3 regions of the Homoserinimonas flava genome follow, and region 3 is predicted to be linked to each of the others. Evidence: predicted binding sites of a transcription regulator. Region 3 holds the regulator's gene; each other region holds the start of a gene.

Region 1 (6,870 bases), on a different contig from region 3:
CGCGGCTCTACGTCGACGTGGCTGGCACGACGCAGGAGGGCGAGGCGGTCGACCAGCGTGACGTGCACTTCGCCGATGTCGACCTCAGCGGCGGCACTGTCGAGCACACCGACGGAACAGGCACTATCACGGCTGCTCCCGCCGAGCTCAGCGCCGCAGGTTCTGGCGCGATCGGCACCTACGAACCCGGCACCGAGCTTGACCCCATCACGGTGGAATTCGCGACGGATGCCGCGTGCGGCGCGATCGCGGAATCCGAGGCAGTCGACACCGAGGTTGAGGCCGCACCGGTCGCCGACGACGGCCCCGGCGTGCTGCCGTGGATCATCGGGGTGCTCGTGCTCCTCGCCCTCATCGCGCTCGTCACCATGCTGGTGATCCGCCGCCGCGGGGCAACACGATGACATGATCGACGCATGACCGGTCGAGAGCGCGATACCGCAGCCTGGTATCGCGCTTTCGCCGTGCAGGCGGCGGAGGTCTCGCCCTCGTACGAAGACTGGGCGCACGCGGTTGCTGGTGACAGTGCCACCCTCGCGCTGCTCGACCGCCTCCCGGAGCAGCATCGCCAGCCGCCGCTCGTGTTCGCCGTCGCGAGTCTGCTCGGCGCCCGCGACTGCAGCAACGCGGGGGAGTTTCTTCGCTTTCTTCACGAGCATCACGCAGAGCTGGCGCAGGATCTCGCCCGCCGACCCATGCAGACGAACGAGCCGGGGCGGTGCTCGGCACTCCTGCTCGCGCTCGAGCAAATCGAGGGGCCCATCGCGCTGCTTGAGCTCGGGGCATCCGCCGGGCTGTGCCTCGTGCCCGACCGCTATAGCTACAACTTTTCGGGGGTCGAACTGCACCCCGCCGACGGCCCGAGTCGCGTGCGGCTCAGCTGCGCGGTGGGCGACGGCATCACCGCACCCACCCGCCTGCCCGAGGTCGTGTGGCGCGCCGGGGTCGACCTCGCCCCGCTCGATGTCGCCGATGAGGCGGATGCCGCGTGGCTCGACGCCCTCGCCTGGCCGGGACAGCACGACCGCCTCGCGAGGGTGCGGGGTGCCCGCGACGTGGTGCGCGCGCATCCGCCATTGCTGCTGCGGGGCGACGCGGGGGAGCGCCTCGACGAGCTCCTCGATGGCGTGCCAGCGGGCGCGACCCCCGTCATCGTCACCGCCGGCGTGCTCGTCTACATCCCAGGGGTGCGGCGCGGCATGCTCGTTGACCGCATCCTCGCCTCAGGCGCGCGCTGGGTGTCGCTCGAGGGGGCAGGAGTGCTGCCCGGCGTGGAGCGCCGCCTCACCGAGGCCGGCTGGGCCGGCGCTGCGCTGCGGGGGCGCTTCGTGGTGGCGTTGGATGGGCATCCGCTCGCGTTCAGCGGGCCCTACGGCGAGACGCTCGACGCCTGCGACGTTGCCTCAGGCGCGTAGATTGCGCGGGCGAGCGCGTCGAGCACATCAGCGGTGCGCGGCCCGAAGCCGAGGATCTGGCCGGACGACATGTCGACCACGCGGCGGTGCTGCCCCGCGGGAGTCTGTGCGAGCGCCGGCTTCTCGGCGAGGAGGCCATCGACGCCACCCGCACTCTCAAGCCCGGATGTCATGACGAGTAGAAGGTCGGGTTGGGCGGCGATGACCGCCTCATCGGTCATGGGGCGCATGCCGGTCCACCCGATCTCGCCAGCCACGTCGATGCCGCCGAGTGCGGTGATGAGGTCATCGGCGCCCGACTCGGCACCGAACAGGTAGTAGATGCCAGAACCGCCGCGGATGTAGAGAAACATGATGCGCACCCGCTCGTCGCCCTCGGGTGCGATTGCGGCGATCTCGGCGATCTTCGCATCGATGTCGGCCTGCAGCTGCTCGGCGAGCATGACGCCGGTGTCGGCCGCACCGAACGCCTCCGCGACCTGCTGGGCGAGCGTGCCGACGCCGTCGATGCCGGGCTCCGCCTCGACAAAGACCACCGCGATGCCGGCGTCGCGCAACTGGAGCACAACGTCGATGGGTCCGATCGAGCCGTCCGTCACGACGAGGGTTGGTCGCAGCGCGATGACCGACTCGGCATTGATGCTGTGTCCGCTCGAGGTCACGACGGGCAGATCTGCCACCTCAGCAAATGTGGAGGACACGTCGCGGCCGACCAGGCTGTCGCCGAACCCGAGCCCCACAATCGTCGCGGCGACCGAGCCGGACATGTCGAGCCCGAGCACTCTGGAGGTGTCCTCAACCGTCACCTCGACGTCACCGTCGAGATCGCGGGAGGTGACGGTCGTCGGCAGCGACTGCGCGGGATCGTCGGTGACGGTCTCAATGGATGCGGATGCGAGCATGGCGGTTGACTCGCCAGTCCACGTCTTCGGGTCGTCGGCGAGGGTGAGCTCGGCGAGGGGGACGCTCTGAGCCTCCGGGTCGGTCACCTCACCGCCCGCGTTCGACGTTCCCCCGGAGCATCCGGCAAGCAGCGAGACCGCGAGGATGGCGGCGATCGCGGAGGGCATCCGTCTCGAGTGCATAAGCTTAGGCTACCCTAAGTTCACCGATTCGATCTGACCGGAATCGGGGCGTCACACCGGGCACAGCGGATGTCGCCCCTAGGCTGGCCGCGATGCCTCAGAACGCTGCAACCGAGCTGCCGGGAACCCCCGAGCCCCTCGATCGCGCTGCCCGCATCCTCGACTTTGAGCGTCGTGACTGGGCGCATCCCGGCGCGAAAGAGGAGGCCATCCGCGTGGAGCTTGGCCTCAACTCCGCCCGTTACTATCAGTTGCTGAACGCCGTGATCGAATCCCCAGCGGCGCTTGCGCAAGACCCGATGCTGGTGCGACGCCTCCGCCGCATCCGAGACGGCCGGCGCAACGCCTGACGTGCGGGACCGCACCGACGAACACCCCCGAGGAACATGATGGCCACCCGCATCCGAGATCGCTTCGACGAGATTCCCGACGACCTGCACCGTGTCGGCGCACACCGCGCTCCCGCCCGCCGCGGTCGCGGCTGGATCGCGTTCGCGTGGTCGGCGCTCGCCACCGTCGTGCTTGTCGTCGGCGGGCTCTTCGCGCTGTCCCTCCTCAATCCTGACCTCGAGATCCGCGTGCCCGGCATCGACACGGCCGAGCCGACCGCTGATGCGGAGGCACCGCCGACCGGCGACGAGGCGGCGGAGCCCGCCCTCGACCCCGCGGTGGCGATTTCGGTGCTCAACGGCACCCCGACGGCAGGGCTCGCGACCACGGTCGGTGACTTTCTCGTGACGCAGGGGTGGGGTGGCGCCGAGCTGGGCGTCGGCAGTCGTGCGACCGCGTCGACCACCGACGTCGAGACAACCCAGATCTTCTACAGCGACCCGGCCAACGAGGCGGCCGCTCGCATGCTGATCGAGCACCTCGGTGTCGGCGAGTTGCGTCTCTCGAACGACTATCCGGCGTCGCCCATCACCGTGCTCATCGGTGCCGACTATCAGGCACCCGCGGCCTGACCAGCCTGGAATCGGCCCCTCCACATCACCGCCGCATTTCGCCACGGTTTAATCTCCTGGCGCGATGCTGCGCAATGTTAAGTGACACTCCACTTTTGCGCTCAAGGTCGTTACTATCTGGAAATGGTCGCCCATCCGGCTCTGTGAGGCACCCTCGGACGCTTCGATTCGAACCAGATGAACACGGGATACCCGCCCGTGTTCGGTGACTCGGCGCCGAATCGCGTGCGCCGCAGCAACGGTACACAGCAGGGAGTAACACATGGCGAACGGATCCGTTAAGTGGTTCAACGCTGAGAAGGGCTACGGATTCATCACCGTCGAGGGTGGGGAGCAGGACGTCTTCGTTCACTACTCCGCGATCGACATGAGCGGATACAAAGTCCTCGAAGAGGGTCAGCAGGTGACCTTCGAGGTGGGCACGGGCTCGAAGGGTCCGCAGGCGGAGTCGGTGCGCCCGGCCTGACACCGCCGCACCAATTCCGAGGCACGCCTCACACCAGCGCCGCTCCCAGCCGGGGGCGGCGTTAGTGTGTGCCCTGTGATTTCGAGGCAGCGGGTGGCGCATCGCCGGGCAGTCGTGCTCGCCCTCGTGGTGGCCGGTGCGCTTGTCGCCGGATGCTCGACCGATTCCCCGCTCGCCCTCCCCACCGCCTCACCGTCGCCCGACTACGAATCGACCTATGAGACCCCGGCCCCGACCGAGCTCGCCCCGCTCACAGGCGTGACCGTGCAGGCCGGCTCCCTCACCCACGCCGCACTGTCGGCCAAGATCGACAACCACTGGGACGCGCGACCGCAGTTCGGGCTCGAACGCACAGACATCGTCTTCGAGGAGCTCGTCGAGGGCGGCATCACCCGCTACGTCGCCGTGTGGCACAGCGGCATCCCCGAACTGCTCGGCCCCATCCGCTCGATCCGCCCGATGGACCCTGAGATCGCCGGCTCGCTCGGCGGCATCATCTTCTATGCGGGCGGGGTGCCCCAGTTCGTGTCGATGATGCGCGACACCTCGCTCTACAACGCCATCCACGGGCAGAGCGACACCGCCGCGTATATGTATCGTTCGAGCGATCGGCGTGCTCCTCACAATGTGATTGTGCGGGCGCAGGAGTTTCTTGCGGCCCACACCGAGATCAATGCGCCACCCCAACAGTTCGCCTACGCACTCGACACCGAATCATCAACGGCGGCGAAGGAGGGCAGCCCAACGGGAACCCTGCAGCTCGTTTTCTCGAGTTCATCCGCTCCGGCCTGGACCTGGGATGCAGCATCCGGTCGCTACCTGCGGTGGCAAGACGGCGCCCCCGACCTCGACTCCAACGGCGCCCAGCTTTCGACCGCCAACGTCGTCACCCTGCGCGTTCCGGTGACGCACGGCTACGGCGTGCCCAAGACGGAGCTTCTCGGCAGCGGCGAAGCGTGGGTCACCTCCGGTGGTGGCACTGTGCACGGCACCTGGTCGAAGGCTTTTATCGACGATGCCATCACCCTCATCGACGACAGCGGCATCACCATCCGGCTGGCTGCGGGGAACAGCTGGGTCGAGCTCGTGCCGCTCGAAGGCTCGGTCACGATCACCCCTCCCGCCTGACATCCTCGTCGGCTTGCACTCGGAGGGGCAGAGTGCCAGAATCATTTAGCACTCTCTTTGTGAGAGTGCCAACAGCTGATGCATTTCCGACGTCCGGGAGGGACGAGAAACACACATGGCAAAGATCATTGCTTTCAACGAAGAGGCCCGCCGTGGCCTTGAGCGTGGCCTCAACACGCTCGCCGACGCCGTCAAGGTGACGCTTGGCCCGCGCGGCCGCAACGTCGTTCTCGAGAAGAAGTGGGGCGCCCCCACCATCACGAACGACGGTGTCTCCATCGCCAAGGAGATCGAGCTCGACGACCCGTACGAGAAGATCGGTGCGGAGCTCGTCAAAGAGGTCGCCAAGAAGACCGACGACGTCGCGGGTGACGGCACCACCACCGCAACCGTGCTCGCCCAGGCCCTCGTGCGCGAAGGCCTCCGCAACGTCGCCGCCGGCGCCGACCCGATCAGCCTCAAGCGTGGCATCGAGAAGGCCGTCAAGGCCGTGACCGAAGCGCTCATCGCGCAGGCGAAGCCCATCGAGACGAAGGAAGAGATCGCGGCCACCGCCTCCATCTCCGCCGGAGACCCCGAGATCGGCGCGCTCATCGCCGAGGCCATCGACAAGGTCGGCAAGGAGGGTGTCGTCACCGTCGAGGAGTCGAACACCTTCGGCACCGAGCTCGAGCTCACCGAGGGCATGCGCTTCGACAAGGGCTACCTTTCGGCGTACTTCGTCACCGACCCCGAGCGCCAGGAGACGGTCTTCGAAGACCCCTACGTGCTCATCGTCAACTCGAAGATCTCCAACATCAAGGACCTGCTTCCGATCGTCGACAAGGTGATCCAGGCTGGCAAGCAGCTGCTCATCATCGCCGAGGATGTCGACGGCGAGGCCCTGGCCACGCTCGTTGTGAACAAGATCCGTGGCATCTTCAAGTCGGTCGCCGTCAAGGCTCCCGGCTTCGGTGACCGCCGCAAGGCGCAGCTGCAGGACATCGCCATCCTCACCGGTGGCCAGGTCATCAGCGAAGAGGTCGGCCTCAAGCTCGAGAACACCACGCTCGACATGCTCGGTCGTGCCCGCAAGGTCGTCATCACCAAGGACGAGACCACGATCGTCGAGGGTGCCGGCGACGCCGCCGCCATCGAAGGCCGTGTCAAGCAGATCCGTGCCGAGATCGACAACACCGACAGCGACTACGACCGCGAGAAGCTCCAGGAGCGCCTCGCGAAGCTCGCCGGGGGTGTTGCCGTCATCAAGGCGGGTGCCGCGACCGAGGTCGAGCTCAAGGAGCGCAAGCACCGCATCGAAGACGCCGTTCGCAACGCGAAGGCCGCCGTCGATGAGGGCATCGTCGCCGGTGGTGGCGTCGCGCTCATCCAGGCCGGTGCTGCTGCATTCGCAAGCGAGGCGCTCACGGGCCTCGTCGGCGACGAAGCTACCGGTGCGAATATCGTCAAGGTCGCCATTGATGCTCCGCTGAAGCAGATCGCAACGAACGCCGGCCTTGAGTCGGGTGTCGTCGCCGAGAAGGTGCGCAACCTGCCCACCGGCCACGGCCTCAACGCCGCGACCGGCGAGTACGTTGACATGCTCAAGGCTGGCATCAACGACCCGGTGAAGGTGACCCGCTCCGCGCTGCAGAACGCAGCGTCGATCGCAGGCCTCTTCCTCACCACCGAGGTTGTCGTCGCCGACAAGCCCGAGAGGAACGCGGCCCCGGCCGACCCCTCGGGTGGCATGGGCGGCATGGACTTCTAGTCCGTCTCGAACGAACAAAGGGCGGTTCCCCTCGGGGAGCCGCCCTTTGGCGTTCAATCGCTGG
Region 2 (6,870 bases), 660 kb from region 3:
GCCACCGGTGCCGCCGTCCTCGGCGGCACAGCCGCTCAGCACGAGTGCCATAGCGCCCAGGCCTGCGACTCCGGCGTAGAGGGCTCTGCGCCCGCGCGAACCGGCCTTTGCCTTCGCGAATACGCTCATGTTGCTCCTTGCGTTGTGAATGTGATGAAAAACACGGCAGAAAACTGCCGTCTTGCAACGGTATGTCCAGCGAGGTTCCCGCACAATACCTCCGTGTTACGGGGCGGTAACATGCTCAAAAGCCCCGTAATCGCCGCTATGGGAGCGCGAACATCGTTCCGGCACCTTCTACCCCGTCAGGATGTCGCCCGTCGCTACTGGGCGGTTGTCCGCTCCATAGGTGTGGAGGCGATACACCGCTGCTGACGGATCGCCGTTCGAATCGAGGTCGAGCGGGCCAGAGACACCGTCGTAGTCGATGTCGTCACGAGACTCCAAAACACTGAGGCATTCTCCGAAACTCAGGCACTTGATGCCTCCGCCAGAGACGTCGAGCGCAGAGTAGGCGATCGAACGACCGCCATCGTCGTCGGCCGTCACGCTCGCGAGTGCCGCGAGCACGGTCGCGTCGTATGCTTCAGCGGCGTACCGCACGTCGGCGAGCCCTGGGTCCATGGAGCGCACTCGCGCCGCGAAGCCCTCATCGACAGCGCGACCATCGAGCAGCCCGCGGGCACCCTCCAGAGTGCCGGCCGCAAGGAGCTGCGAGTAATCAGCAAGGTTGGAGCTCGTGAGCCAGAGCGCGTCGGCGGTGATGCCCGCTCCCACCAGGCCGGCGAGCAGCGCGGCGGTCGTCTCGGAGACGGAGAACGGGCTCGACACGACGACGGCCTGCGGGGCCGACTCTGCGATGAGATCGACGAGCGCCGCGACATCCGTCTCGGCGGTGAAGGTTTCGTCGACGGTCACAATGTCGCCCGCTGCATCGATGAGGGCCGCGCCGACGGCGGACGAGTTCGCATCGTCGAACGAGACTGATGCGATGGATTCGACACCCTCTTCGGCGAGCACGGATGCAATCGCACGACCCTGCAGGGCCGCCGACGGCACCGTGCGCAGCAGGAGACCATTGTCGTCGAGCGTGGAGAGCACGGGCGCTGTCGCGGAGGGTGAAATCAGTGCGATGCCGTCAACCATCGCAAGGGGAAGGATGCGTTCCGAAAGCACCGACGAGGCCGGGCCGATAATGACATCGACCTCGTGCGCGACAAGTTCGGCATAGGACGTCTCGATCGTGGTGGTGTCGGCGTCGCCGGAGTTGCGGTGGAACACCTCGACCGGCACGCCGAGCACCCCGCCGGCCTCATTGATCTCCCGCACCGCAAGCTCCACGCCCGCGACTTGCGCAGGCGAAAGGAAGGCAAGCTCACCAGAGGTCGGCATGAGTGTGCCGATGCGCACAACACCGTCACCGGATGCCGCCGGTGGGCTTGGCCGCGGCGATGCCGTCGGGGTGACGATCGGGTCAGCAGAACACGACGAGAGCACCATGATGGCGGCAACCGTGCAGACCGCAGCACGCACGCGTGACATGGCTCTTCCTCTTCTCGAATTACGCCCTGGCCGACGCTCTCGTGGGCGCCGCAAGCACCACGAACCCTACCGAGAGATCAGCCGAGCTCCGGCAAGGCGCGGCGCGATAGCCGGCCCTCCTTGAGCATGTCCACCGTCAGGACGGTGATCGCGAGCCACACAATGCCGAAGCCCGCCCAGCGCTCCGGCGGCATCGACTCGCCCAGGATGAAGGCGCCGAGGATGAACTGGAGCACGGGGGCAAGGTATTGCACGAGCCCCATGGTGACGAGCGGCAGACGCCGGGCGCCCGAAGCGAACAGCAAGAGGGGCACCGCGGTGACGGCTCCGGAGAGCACGAAGAGCAGCGCATGCCCGGTGCCGTTACTCCCCACTTCGATGCCCGGGCCGGCTGCGATGACGCCGATGACGATGCCGGCGGGAATCGCGAGCCAGAGCGTCTCGACCGTGAGGCCGGCGAGTGCGCCGATGCGGGGACCCGCCTGCTTCTTGATGAGCCCGTAAAGCCCGAACGTCACCGCGAGCACGAGCGAGATCCAGGGGATCTCCCCATAGCCGACTGCGAGGACGACAATCGCGACGACGCCGAGGCCCACCGCCACCCACTGGAGCGGCCGCAGCGACTCGTGGAGTAGCAGCACCCCGAGCAGCACCGTGAAGAGCGGATTGATGAAGTAGCCGAGCGACGACGCGAGCACCTGCCCATCGAGGGCAGCGAAGACGAAGACGAGCCAGTTGACCGCGATGAGCGCCCCGGCGACCCCCATGATGAGCAGCAGTCTCGGCGAGGTCACGACCGCGACAACACTCGGCCACGAGCGCGTCACGGTGAGCAGCACGGCACAGAAACCGAGCGAGAGCAGGATGCGACCCGCAACGATCTCGAACGGGCTCGACGGGGCCAGGAGAAGAAAGAACGCTGGCATGAAGCCCCAGAGCCCGTAGGCACCTGCCGCGTAGAGCAGACCGGAGCGCCGTTGCATCCGCGGGTCGGCTTGGGCGGGTGCTGGGCTCACTCATGAATGCTAACCGCCGCACAACGACGAAGGCCCGCCCGGCGTGAGCCGAGCGGGCCTTCGTGCAAGAAATGCGCTTTAGCGCACGACCACCGCGAGCACGTCGCGGGCCGAGAGCACGAGCAGGTCGTCGCCGCCGTACTTGACCTCGGTGCCGCCGTACTTGGAGTAGATCACCTTGTCGCCGACTGCGACATCGAGCGGGATGCGGTTGCCGTTGTCGTCGATGCGACCGGGGCCGACCGCCACAACCTCGCCCTCCTGGGGCTTCTCCTTGGCAGTGTCAGGAATGACGAGACCAGAAGCAGTGGTCTGCTCGGCTTCGACCTGCTTGATGACAATGCGATCTTCGAGCGGCTTGATGGACACCGACACGGTTGACCTCTTTCTGAAGTACGTGAAGAAACTTGGGGTTAGCACCCTCACGGGGAGAGTGCCAGAACAACTGTACCGGTCGCACTGGCACTCTTGCAATCCGAGTGCCAATCCGCCGCCCGAAGACCACCCCGTCACCTTCACGACAGGCGGTCCTGAATAATGAACAGATGGATGCTGCGGAGCTCGCCGAATTGCTCACCCCCGAGGGTCTCCGGCTGCTCGATTCGCTCCCCGCATACGAGAACTCCACGGATGTCGTGCGCCTCGTGAGCGAGCTGCGCGGGGCTGGCCACTCCCCCGGACTCGTCGCCGCCGTGCTCACCCAGTCGAAGCTGCGGCGCCGCGCGCAGGCAAAGTTCGGGCCGTTCGCCGAGCGCATGCTCTTCACCGAGGCCGGTCTCGAGCAGGCGACCCGGTTGAGCGTCGCCGCGCGGCACGCCGAGCGTTTCCGCGCCGCGGGCGCGCGTCGGGTCGCCGACCTTGGCTGCGGCATCGGCGCCGACTCGCTTGCGCTGGCCGCCCTCGACCTCGGGGTGCTCGCGGTGGAGCGAGACGAGCCGACGGCCGCGATCGCCGCCTACAATCTCGCACCGTGGTCATCCGTGACCGTACGGCATGCCGACGCAGAGTCGACCGCGCTCGACGATGTCGATGCCGCGTGGCTCGACCCGGCGAGGCGCAACGATCGCGGGCGCCTTCACGACCCGGCCGACTGGTCACCGTCACTCGACTTCGCGTTCGGGCTCGCCGAACGGATGCCGGTGGGGGTCAAGCTCGGGCCCGGCGTCGACCGCGAGGTGATCCCCGCCGAGGCCGAAGCGCAGTGGGTCTCGGTCGATCGTGACGTTGTCGAGCTCGGTGTGTGGTTCGGTGCGGCAGCACGGCCGGAGGTGCGGCGCGCCGCGCTCGTCGTCGCCGCTCACGGTGCCGCCGAAATGACGGCCGATGCTGACAGTGCCGATGTCGAGGTTGGCGCACTCGGCGAATATCTCTATGAGCCGGATGGTGCGGTCATTCGAGCCCGGCTGATCGGCGATCTCGCCCGGCAACTTGACGGCCGCATGGTGAGCGACGATATCGCCTACATCTCGAGCGATCTCGCGGTCGACACACCGTTCGCAGCCCGCTTTCGCATCGTCGCGCAGTTTCCCCTCGACGAACGCCGACTGAAGCGTGAGCTTCAGGTGCGCGGCATCGGACGCGTGGAAATCAAGAAGCGCGGGGTCGACATCGACCCGGCCGCCCTCCGGCGCCGCCTAGCACCGCGGGGAGATGGCGAAGCCACCCTCGTGCTCACGAGGGTGGCCGGTCGCCGCGTGGCGCTGCTCGCCGAGCGTCAGATCACTCAGCGCTAAGCGCTCAGCGTCAGAGCGCGGAAGCTCAGAAACTCGATGACGAGTCTGAGAACGCCAGGACAAAGATGACGACCCAGAACAGCAACCACAACAGGTTGAGGCCGAGGCCGACGTAGCCGGTGATGATACCGGTCAGCCAGAGCGGCTTCGCGTGCGGCTCCTTGCGCTGGCCGAGGTGGCCGAAGATGACACCGGCGATGGCCGGAAGCAGACCCCAGCCGAAGGTGCCGAGCACGACACCGATGATGCCCGTGATCATCGCGGTGAGCGAAAGCCCCTTGGGCAGGACAGGCCCCGACTGGTATGGGGAGGCGGCATAAGGCTGCTGGCCGCCGTATGGCTGCTGAGCGCCGTAGGCAGGCTGCGCCGGCTGCTCGGAGGCGCCGTAGGGCTGCTGCGGCGTGCCCGGCCCGTAGGCGGGCACCGCGGGAGCGGCCGGCGGGGTCGATGTTGCGGGTGCAGCCGGAGTGGCCTCGGGCGCCGGGTGGCCGGCATCCGTTGGCGGGTTCGGCACAGGAGGAACGTTCTCAGGCTCGTTGGTCGTCATGAAGCCATTGTGTCTGATGGAGCCCAACAACAACAAAGGGTCCGCACCAAGCGGCGCGGACCCTGTGCTCTAAAGCAATCAGTACGAGTAGCTCGTGCTGTACTCGCCGAGCGCGACGACCGCGATCGTGCTGATGATGACGAACAGCAGCGTCAGCGCGAGGCCGATGAATCCGGTGATGAGGCCGGTGAGCCAGAGACCCTTGGCCGCCTGCGGCTCCTTCTTCTTGCCGAGGAAGCCGGTGACGATCGCGGCGATCGGCAAGAAGATGCCAATTAGGCCGACGAGCGACAGGAAGCCAATCCACGAGCCGAGAAGGCCGAGAATACCGGTGATGAGGGAGATGATGCTGAGGACGGGAGCCTTCTGACCGGTTGCGCCACCGGCTGGGGCTGCGGAGTACGGCGTGGGCTCCGGGGGTGCGGCCGGGGTGGATTCAGACACGAGAGTCTCCTTGATAATTTGGCAGTCCTGATTGAGTGCGGTGCCATCGTGGCATCGTGCCCATCCGAGTGTCAATCGCGACACCCCTTCGTCTCCCGACGTTACGCCTGGATGCTCGTGACAGGGAGAGTCGAATCCGCGCCGAATCCCATCCCCGAGGGGGGCCGTCCGGCCGAGACGAGTTGCGCCCCGAGCGCGGCGATCATCGCACCGTTGTCGGTGCAGAGCGAGAACGGCGGAATCCGGAGGGCGATCCCCGCAGCCGCACAACGCTCCTCGGCGAGCGCCCTCACGCGGGCGTTCGCGACGACGCCACCGCCGAGCAGGAGCCGTGGCACGCCAAGATCGCGACAGGCATTGACCGCCTTCGTGAGCAACACATCGGCGACCGCCTCGCGGAAGCTGGCCGCGACATCCGCCACCGGCACCTCCTCACCCGCGTCGCGCCGCTGCTCGACCCAGCGGGCGACCGCCGTCTTCAGCCCGGAAAACGAAAAGTCGTAGCGGTGCCGCTCCATATCTTTTGGCAGGCTCAGCCCTCGCGGAAACCTGATCGCCTTCGGGTCACCGAATGCCGCGGCGCGATCAATTTCTGGGCCCCCGGGATACGGCAACCCGAGCAGGCGTGCCACCTTGTCGAATGCCTCACCGGCGGCATCGTCGATTGTTTCGCCGAGAAGCTCGACGTCGCTCACGAGGTCGCGCACAAGCAGCAACGACGTGTGGCCACCAGACACGAGCAGCGCGACGGTCGGATACTCGACCTCGTGGCCCGCGAGCACGTCGGCACCGACATGACCGACGAGATGATTGACGGCGTAGAGCGGGGTATCGAGCGAAATCGCGAGTGCCTTCGCCGCGCCGACACCGACCATGAGGGCGCCGGACAGGCCAGGCCCGCTCGTGACGGCGATCGCGTCGAGCTCAGCGAGGGTGACGTTCGCCTCGGCGAGCGCAGCGGTGATGGTCGGGGTCATCGCCTCGAGGTGGGCTCGTGCTGCAATCTCCGGAACGACGCCGCCGAAGCGCGCGTGCTCATCCATCGACGATGCAATGACGTTGGCAAGGAGAGTCGTGCCGCGCACGATGCCGACACCGGTCTCGTCGCAGCTCGTCTCAATGCCGAGCACGAGTGGCCCCGCGGTTTTAGTGCTCATGGCTCGCTCCCGTCGTGAAGGCGGCGCTGGGCTCGGTGAGCTGGCAGCGCATGACGATCGCGTCGACGCCGTCCGGTTGGTAGTAGCGGGGTCGCACCCCGATGATTTCGAAACCAAGCAGGGCGTAGAGCGCCTGCGCCCCCGGGTTGTCGGCCCGCACTTCGAGAAACACCTCGCTCGCGCCTCGCTGCCGCGCCTCCGTCATGAGGTGCTGCATCATGGTGCGGCCGAGCCCGGAACGTCGGGCATGCTCCGCCACCGCGATGGTCTGGATGTCGGCCTGCTGCGCCGAGACGGGGGCCAAGAGTCCGGCATAGCCGTCGATGGTGTCACCGGTCTCGTCATCGCGCAGCGCGACGAAATAGAGGGTGTGCGGGCTCGACAGCTCCGCCGCCATCGCGGACGCCGACCAGGCATCCCTCGCAAAGGTC
Region 3 (6,870 bases):
GACTTCAACACCTACACGGCGGAGGAGCTGAGGGGAGTGCACCGCAGCGACTACGCGGGGCAGGCCGCCCGCGAGGTCGCCTTCGGCGCTCGGGTACTTGAGGCTGCCGGGGTCGCCGAGCGCGCGGTCTCGACGGTGTTCTTCGGTGGGGGCACGCCGACGCTGCTGCCGGCAACCGATCTCGTGTCGATGCTCGACGCGGTGCGCGCGGCCTGGCCGCTCGCGGCGGATGCTGAGGTGACGACAGAGGCGAACCCAGACTCGGTCGATCTCGCCTACCTGCAGCAGCTAAAGGATGCCGGCTTCACTCGGGTCTCGTTCGGCATGCAGTCGGCGGTGCCGCACGTGCTTGCAACACTTGAGCGCACCCACGATCCAGCGCGTGTGCCGCACGTCGTCGGGTGGGCTCGGGACGTCGGGCTCGATGTGAGTCTCGACCTCATCTATGGCACGCCGGGCGAGTCGCTCGGCGATTGGCGTCAATCGCTTGAGCACGCGATCGCCTTGGCTCCGGACCATATTTCGGCCTACGCCCTCATCGTGGAGGACGGCACGAAGCTCGCCCGGCAGATCCGACGCGGCGAGGTCGCCCAGCCGGACGACGACCTGCAGGCCGACATGTACGAGCTCGCCGACGCGATGCTCGCGGCGGCGGGCTACGAATGGTACGAGGTCAGCAACTGGGCCAGGGGGGCGAGCGTCGATGGCGCCGCGCAGCACCGCAGTCGTCACAATCTCGCCTACTGGCGAGGCCATGACTGGTGGGGTGTCGGCCCCGGTGCGCACAGCCATGTGGGTGGCGTGCGGTGGTGGAACGTGAAGCATCCGGCCGCCTATGCCGGGCGGATCCTCGCCGGGGCGTCACCGGCAGCGGGCCGCGAAACGCTTGACGCCGAGACGCAGGGCGTCGAACGTGTCTTGCTCACCGCGCGACTCCGCGACGGCATCCCGCTCGACGCGCTCTCTGCTGGCGGCAGGATTGCGGTCGCCGGCCTCATCGCCGACGGGCTTGCAGACGCAGCAGCCGCTCTGCGCGGGGCCGTAGTGCTGACCCTGCGCGGGCGGCTGTTAGCGGATGCCGTCGTGCGACGGCTCCTCGACTGAACGCTCTCGCTACTTGATGAACTCGATCGTGAGCGGGTACTTGTAGTACAGGCCCTGGTTCGCCTTGACGGCGGCCATGATCATGAAGACGAGCGCGGCAATACCAACCGCGAAGAGCAGCGGGTAGAAGAGGATGAGCCCGATGCCGAGGGTCACAATGCCGATGATGATCGTGAGAATCACGAGAGCGATCACGTAGATCGTGTACGAGATCTGAAAGTTCAGCGCAGAACGCGTGTGCTCGCGCACGAACGGGCCGCGATCTTTGAGCACGAGGTACCCGATCAGGGCGGGGATGAAGCCGAAGAAGATGCCGCCGAGGTGGATGAGGGTCGACCACAGCTTCTCGTCGGCTGGGCTCATGGGCTGATTGGGCTGGTACTGGCCGGGGGGTGGCGGGGCTGCATTCGTCATGGGCCCATTAAAGCGCTACGACCGGCGAAACGCACAAAGGCCGGGAAAATCCCCCGGCCTTTGTGCGAGTGCTGCCCTACTTGATGAGGCGCAGCGCAAACGGGTAGCGGTAGGCGACGCCATCTTTTGCCTTGGTGAAGGCGAGGATCGAGAAGATGATGCGCACCACCCAGATGGCGAAGGTCAGCAGCACGCCAATGAGCACGAACCACAGGAGGTACGCGATGATGTCGGCGATGAGGAGGGTGATCTGAAAGTTCAGAGCCTCTTTGCCCTCTTGATTGGTGAACGTGCCGCGGTCTTTGAAAATCAGCCAGATGACGAGCGGCGGAACCCAGCCGAGGATGCCACCGAGGTGTGCGAACGAAGCCCACTGCCGGTCTTCGGTCTCGGTGAGCGGGACTGCCGGCTGCGGAGCAGCGGGGGGCGGGGTCTGGTCGGTCATGTCGTGCCTTTCGAGTGGCGAACTCCCACGCTGTGGGAATCGGGATGCCGGTCAACGGTGAGGGTTCGTGAGCATTGCATAACCTAGTGGCACCGTGCCGCATGCCGCAATCACTTGGGATCGCACTCGTGACGGTAGAATTGGCAGTCAGCGTGTCGGAGTGCCAAGGGCGAAGGGGTGATGTGGATGGTCTCGGATCGTGGTCTCGAAGTCCTCCGCGTCATCGTGCAGGACTACGTCGCGTCGCGTGAACCTGTCGGATCGAAGTCGATCGTCGACCGGCACTCCTTCGGTGTCTCGGCTGCGACCATCCGAAGCGACATGGCGCAGCTCGAAGAGGAGGAGCTCATCGCGGCCCCGCACACCTCCTCGGGTCGCGTTCCGACCGACAAGGGCTACCGCCTCTTCGTCAATCAACTCGCGGATCTTCGCCCACTTTCGGCCGCACAGCGGCATGCGATCGAAGCGTTCCTCGGCGAGTCGAGCGATCTCGACGATGTGCTCGCCCGCACCGTGCGATTGCTCTCCCAGCTCACCCATCAGGTGGCGCTCGTGCAGTACCCGACGCTCGGGCGTTCGCGCATCCGCCATGTCGAGCTGGTGTCGCTCAGCGAAACCCGGCTTATGACCGTGCTCATCACCGACACCGGCCGGGTTGAACAACGCATTCTCGAGGTGCCGTCTGGCCTTGACCCCGAGTTTCTTGGCGAGCTGCGGGCTCGCATCAATGCCGAGCTCTCGGGCACAGGACTGCAGGATGCCGCGACCCGACTCGAGGCGCTCACCGAATCGTTTGAACCGAAGCACCGCGCCTTCGTTGATGTTGTGGCACGGAGCCTTGGCGAGCAAGTGCTCGCAAGCCGACACGACAAGCTGGTGATGGCGGGTGCCGCGAACCTTGCCCGCACGGAGGACGACTTTCGTGGCAGCATTTATCCTGTCCTGGAGGCCATCGAGGAGCAGGTTACGCTGCTGCGCCTCTTTGGAGAGATGGAGCAGGAGATGGGCGCCATCGCCGTGCGCATCGGGCGAGAAAACGAGCCCTACGGTCTCGGTGAGGCGTCAGTCCTGAGTTCCGGCTACACCGGGTCAGGCGGCGAAATCGCCCGCCTCGGGGTGCTCGGCCCCACCCGCATGGACTACTCGAGCAACATGACGGCGGTGCGAGCCGTCGCGCGGTACCTGTCACGACTGCTCAGTGAAAACTAACTGCAGCGGCCCCAAGACCATCAGGCATGAACCCCCGCACCGCCTGAGCCCAGAATCACGATTGAAGGAACCGCATTGGCTGACCATTACGAAGTGCTCGGTGTCGACCGCAGCGCGACGCCCGACGAGATCAAGAAGGCGTATCGACGTCTCGCGCGCGAGCTGCATCCCGATGTGAACTCGGGTGCCGACGCGGCAGATCGCTTCAAGGATGTGACGCACGCCTACGACGTGCTCTCCGATCCCAAGCGCAAGCAGGAGTACGACCTCGGCGACCAGCCAGGCTTCGGCGGCGGGTTCGGTGGCGGCTTCGGCGACATCTTCGAGACCTTCTTCGGCGGTGGCGGTGGAGGCACCCGCCCGCCACGATCGCGCACCGAGCGCGGCCAGGATGCGCTCGTGCGCATCGAGGTGGAGCTTGCCGACGTGATCTTCGGCACGCAGCACGAGATCGAGGTCGATACGGCGGTGGTCTGCAAGACGTGCAGCGGTTCGTGCTGTGCGCCAGGCACCGATCTCGCAACGTGTGATATTTGTGGCGGTTCCGGCCTCATTCAGCGCCAGGTGCGCAGCCTGCTCGGCAACGTCATGACCTCGAGCCCCTGTGGCACCTGCCGCGGCTATGGCACGACCATCCCGCATCCGTGCTCCACCTGCTCTGGCCAGGGGCGCGTCCGCGCGCGCCGCAAGATCCCCGTCGACATCCCCGCCGGTGTCGACACGGGGCTCCGACTCCAGATGCCGAGCCAGGGCGAGGTCGGCCAGGGTGGCGGCCCGAGCGGCGACCTCTACCTCGAGATCAAGGTGCGTCATCACGATGTCTTCAGTCGCAACGGCGACGACCTGCTCGCGACACTCGAAGTGCAGATGACGGATGCCGTGCTCGGCACGACCGCGATGTTCGAGTCGCTTGACGGCCCCGTTGAGGTGGAGCTCAAGCCGGGCACGCAGAGCGCCGAGGTCATCACGGTCAAAGATCGCGGCATCACGCACCTGCGGGGCGCGGGGCGCGGCGATCTCAAGGTCGGTGTGCAGGTGCTCACGCCGACGAAGCTCAACGGTCGCGCAAAGGAGCTCATTCAGGAGCTGTCCCGAGTGCAAAACGCGGTGCCGCCGCACCTGTCGCAGTTTCAGCAGGGGCTCTTTCAGAAGCTGCGCGATCGCTTCTTGAACCTTTAGTCGTCGATGGCGCACTTCTATCTCGCCAAGGCGCTCGTTGATGCCGAGCCGGGCTCGACCGTGTCGATCGAGGGTGCGGAGGCGAAGCATGCGGTTGCGGTGAGCCGCATTCGCGTCGGCGAGACACTGTCGATCGGCAACGGCGACGGTCTCGTCGTTGCGGGTGTTGTGGTGCTCGCCGAGCCTTCGAAGCTCAGCATCACGGTGAGCGAGGTGGTGCGGCATCCGCTGCCGAGTCCGACGATCACGCTCGTGCAGGCGCTCGCGAAGGGCGGGCGCGACGAGTCGGCCGTGCAGGCCGCCACCGAACTCGGGGTCGATGCCGTCGTGCCGTGGGCGGCTCGACGGTCGATCGTGCGCTGGGATGCCGCGAAGAGTGCGAAGGGCGTCGAACGTTGGCGCGCCATCGTGCGGGAGGCGACGAAACAGTCGATGCAGGCGCGAGTGCCGTCGGTGCACGAGGTCGAATCGACCGCTCAGCTCGCGCGCCGCGCCGCTGATTGCCACGTTGTGGTGCTTGAGCCGACCGCGACGACGGCCGTGTCTGCGCTCGCCCTCGACGACCGGGACCTCGTGCTTGTCATCGGCCCGGAGGGCGGCATCGACGGTGACGAACTCGAGCTACTTGAGCGCGCTGGCGCCAGCGCCGTGCGGCTCGGCGACGGCATCCTCCGCACCAGCACCGCCGGCCCCGCCGCGATCGCGGTGCTCAACGCTCGACTTGGTCGTTGGTGACGAAGCGCTCTCCAGGGTTTGCGCTTAAGCTGGACCCATGTCTGGCGTAGCCGAACCATCGATTTTCACCCGCATCATCAACCGCGAGATCCCGGCCGAGATCCTCTTCGAGAGCGACTCGCTCATCGCGATTCGTGACATCGCGCCGCAAGCTCCGGTGCACCTGCTCGTCGTGCCGAAAACCCAGGCCCACCGTGATGTCACGGAGCTCGCGGCATCCGACCCCTCCCTGCTCGCCGAGATTGTTGCGACAGCGAAGTTACTCGCCGAACAGCACTGCGATGGGGAGTTCCGGCTCGTCTTCAACACGGGCGAGAAGGCGGGGCAGACCGTATTCCATGTTCACGCGCACGTCCTCGGCGGCACCCTGACGGAAGAGACCCTTGCCAACTGACCACTCTGCAGACCCCGCCTCATCGGTGCGGCGCGACGTCATCCAGATCGACGGTGTCGCGATGGTGCGGCTGCTCGGCCCCAACGACAGGCTCCTTCGCACGATTGAGGCACAGCACCCGCTCGTCGATCTCCATGTGCGTGGCAACGAGGTCACGCTAGAGGGCCCGGACGATGACGTGCGGGCCGCGCGCTCGCTCGTCGAAGAACTCGTCACCCTCATCCGCGATGACCGCGAGCTCGGCGCGGGAGATGTGACCGAATCCGCACGCATCCTCGCGGGAGATTCTGGTCTCAGGCCGACGGATGTCCTCGGTCAGGTCATCCTCACGAGCCGCGGCAAATCGGTGCACCCCAAGACGGCGGGGCAGCGGGCCTATGTCGACGCGATCGATGAGCACACCGTCGTCTTCGGCATCGGCCCGGCCGGCACCGGCAAGACGTACCTCGCGATGGCGAAGGCGGTGCAGGCCCTTCAGCGCAAAGAGGTCGAGCGCATCATCCTCACCCGCCCGGCGGTCGAGGCAGGCGAGCGGCTCGGGTTTTTGCCCGGCACCCTCACCGACAAGATCGATCCCTACCTGCGGCCCCTGTATGACGCCCTCAACGAGATGATGGACCCAGAGGTCGTCGTCAAGTTGCTCGCAATCGGTACGATCGAGGTCGCGCCACTCGCGTATATGCGCGGGCGCACGCTGAACAACTCCTTCGTGATCCTCGATGAGGCGCAAAACACGACGCCGGAGCAGATGAAGATGTTCCTCACCAGGCTCGGCTTCGGCTCGAGAATGGTTGTGACCGGCGACATCACACAGATGGACCTCCCGACGGGGTCGAGCGGGCTCAAGCTCGTCACGACCGTGCTCGACGACATCGACGAGATCTACTTCGCGACGCTGTCGAGCGATGACGTTGTGCGACACACCCTCGTCGGCCGCATTGTCGACGCCTACACCCGCTACGACGCGGAACTGCAGCGCGACGAATACGAACGCAGAGGACGCACAAGGTGAGCATCGAAATCAACAACGAGTCGGTCGTGACGGTCGACGAAACCGCGCTGCAACGTCTCGCCGCGTACGCGCTCGACGAGCTGCACGTGCACGGCGACGCCGACCTTTCGATCGTGCTCGTCGATGAGGCCGCCATGGAACAGCTCCATGTGCAATGGATGGACGAGCCGGGGCCCACCGATGTGCTGAGCTTTCCCATGGATGAGTTGCGCCCCGGCACGGAAGACGCGGTGACCCCAGCCGGGCTGCTCGGCGACGTCGTGCTCTGCCCGCAGGTCGCGCAATCGCAGGCCGACGCGGCCGGTCACGGATTGCTCGACGAGCTTCTCTTGCTCACGACGCACGGCATCCTCCACCTGCTCGGGTTCGATCATGCGG

What was found. The regulator HrcA, encoded in region 3, represses chaperone genes, less so after heat shock. The targets are predictions, from matches to a motif close to TTNGCACTCGNNNNNNNCGAGTGCNAA.
Region 1: the regulator HrcA is predicted to act here: its motif matches at 5,102-5,128, upstream of groL (chaperonin GroEL).
Region 2: the regulator HrcA is predicted to act here: its motif matches at 3,018-3,044, upstream of groES (co-chaperone GroES).

The regions. Positions count from the first base shown of each region.
Region 1 is NZ_JBUEQS010000004.1:146,088-152,957, forward strand. It holds gene ACY48M_RS12875 (HtaA domain-containing protein) at 1-404, shown strand, start outside; gene ACY48M_RS12880 (DUF2332 family protein) at 417-1,415, shown strand; gene ACY48M_RS12885 (heme/hemin ABC transporter substrate-binding protein) at 1,370-2,500, opposite strand; gene ACY48M_RS12890 (DUF3263 domain-containing protein) at 2,593-2,850, shown strand; gene ACY48M_RS12895 (LytR C-terminal domain-containing protein) at 2,890-3,462, shown strand; gene ACY48M_RS12900 (cold-shock protein) at 3,725-3,928, shown strand; gene ACY48M_RS12905 (DUF3048 domain-containing protein) at 4,022-5,056, shown strand; gene groL (chaperonin GroEL) at 5,172-6,806, shown strand.
Region 2 is NZ_JBUEQS010000001.1:11,194-18,063, reverse strand. It holds gene ACY48M_RS00100 (ABC transporter substrate-binding protein) at 1-129, opposite strand, end outside; gene ACY48M_RS00095 (ABC transporter substrate-binding protein) at 298-1,542, opposite strand; gene rarD (EamA family transporter RarD) at 1,620-2,558, opposite strand; gene groES (co-chaperone GroES) at 2,637-2,933, opposite strand; gene ACY48M_RS00080 (THUMP-like domain-containing protein) at 3,104-4,291, shown strand; gene ACY48M_RS00075 (DUF4190 domain-containing protein) at 4,317-4,838, opposite strand; gene ACY48M_RS00070 (DUF4190 domain-containing protein) at 4,917-5,282, opposite strand; gene tsaD (tRNA (adenosine(37)-N6)-threonylcarbamoyltransferase complex transferase subunit TsaD) at 5,384-6,439, opposite strand; gene rimI (ribosomal protein S18-alanine N-acetyltransferase) at 6,429-6,870, opposite strand, start outside.
Region 3 is NZ_JBUEQS010000001.1:666,494-673,363, forward strand. It holds gene hemW (radical SAM family heme chaperone HemW) at 1-1,104, shown strand, start outside; gene ACY48M_RS03180 (DUF4870 domain-containing protein) at 1,114-1,518, opposite strand; gene ACY48M_RS03185 (DUF4870 domain-containing protein) at 1,595-1,963, opposite strand; gene hrcA (heat-inducible transcriptional repressor HrcA) at 2,150-3,172, shown strand; gene dnaJ (molecular chaperone DnaJ) at 3,248-4,351, shown strand; gene ACY48M_RS03200 (16S rRNA (uracil(1498)-N(3))-methyltransferase) at 4,358-5,086, shown strand; gene ACY48M_RS03205 (HIT domain-containing protein) at 5,124-5,480, shown strand; gene ACY48M_RS03210 (PhoH family protein) at 5,542-6,492, shown strand; gene ybeY (rRNA maturation RNase YbeY) at 6,489-6,870, shown strand, end outside.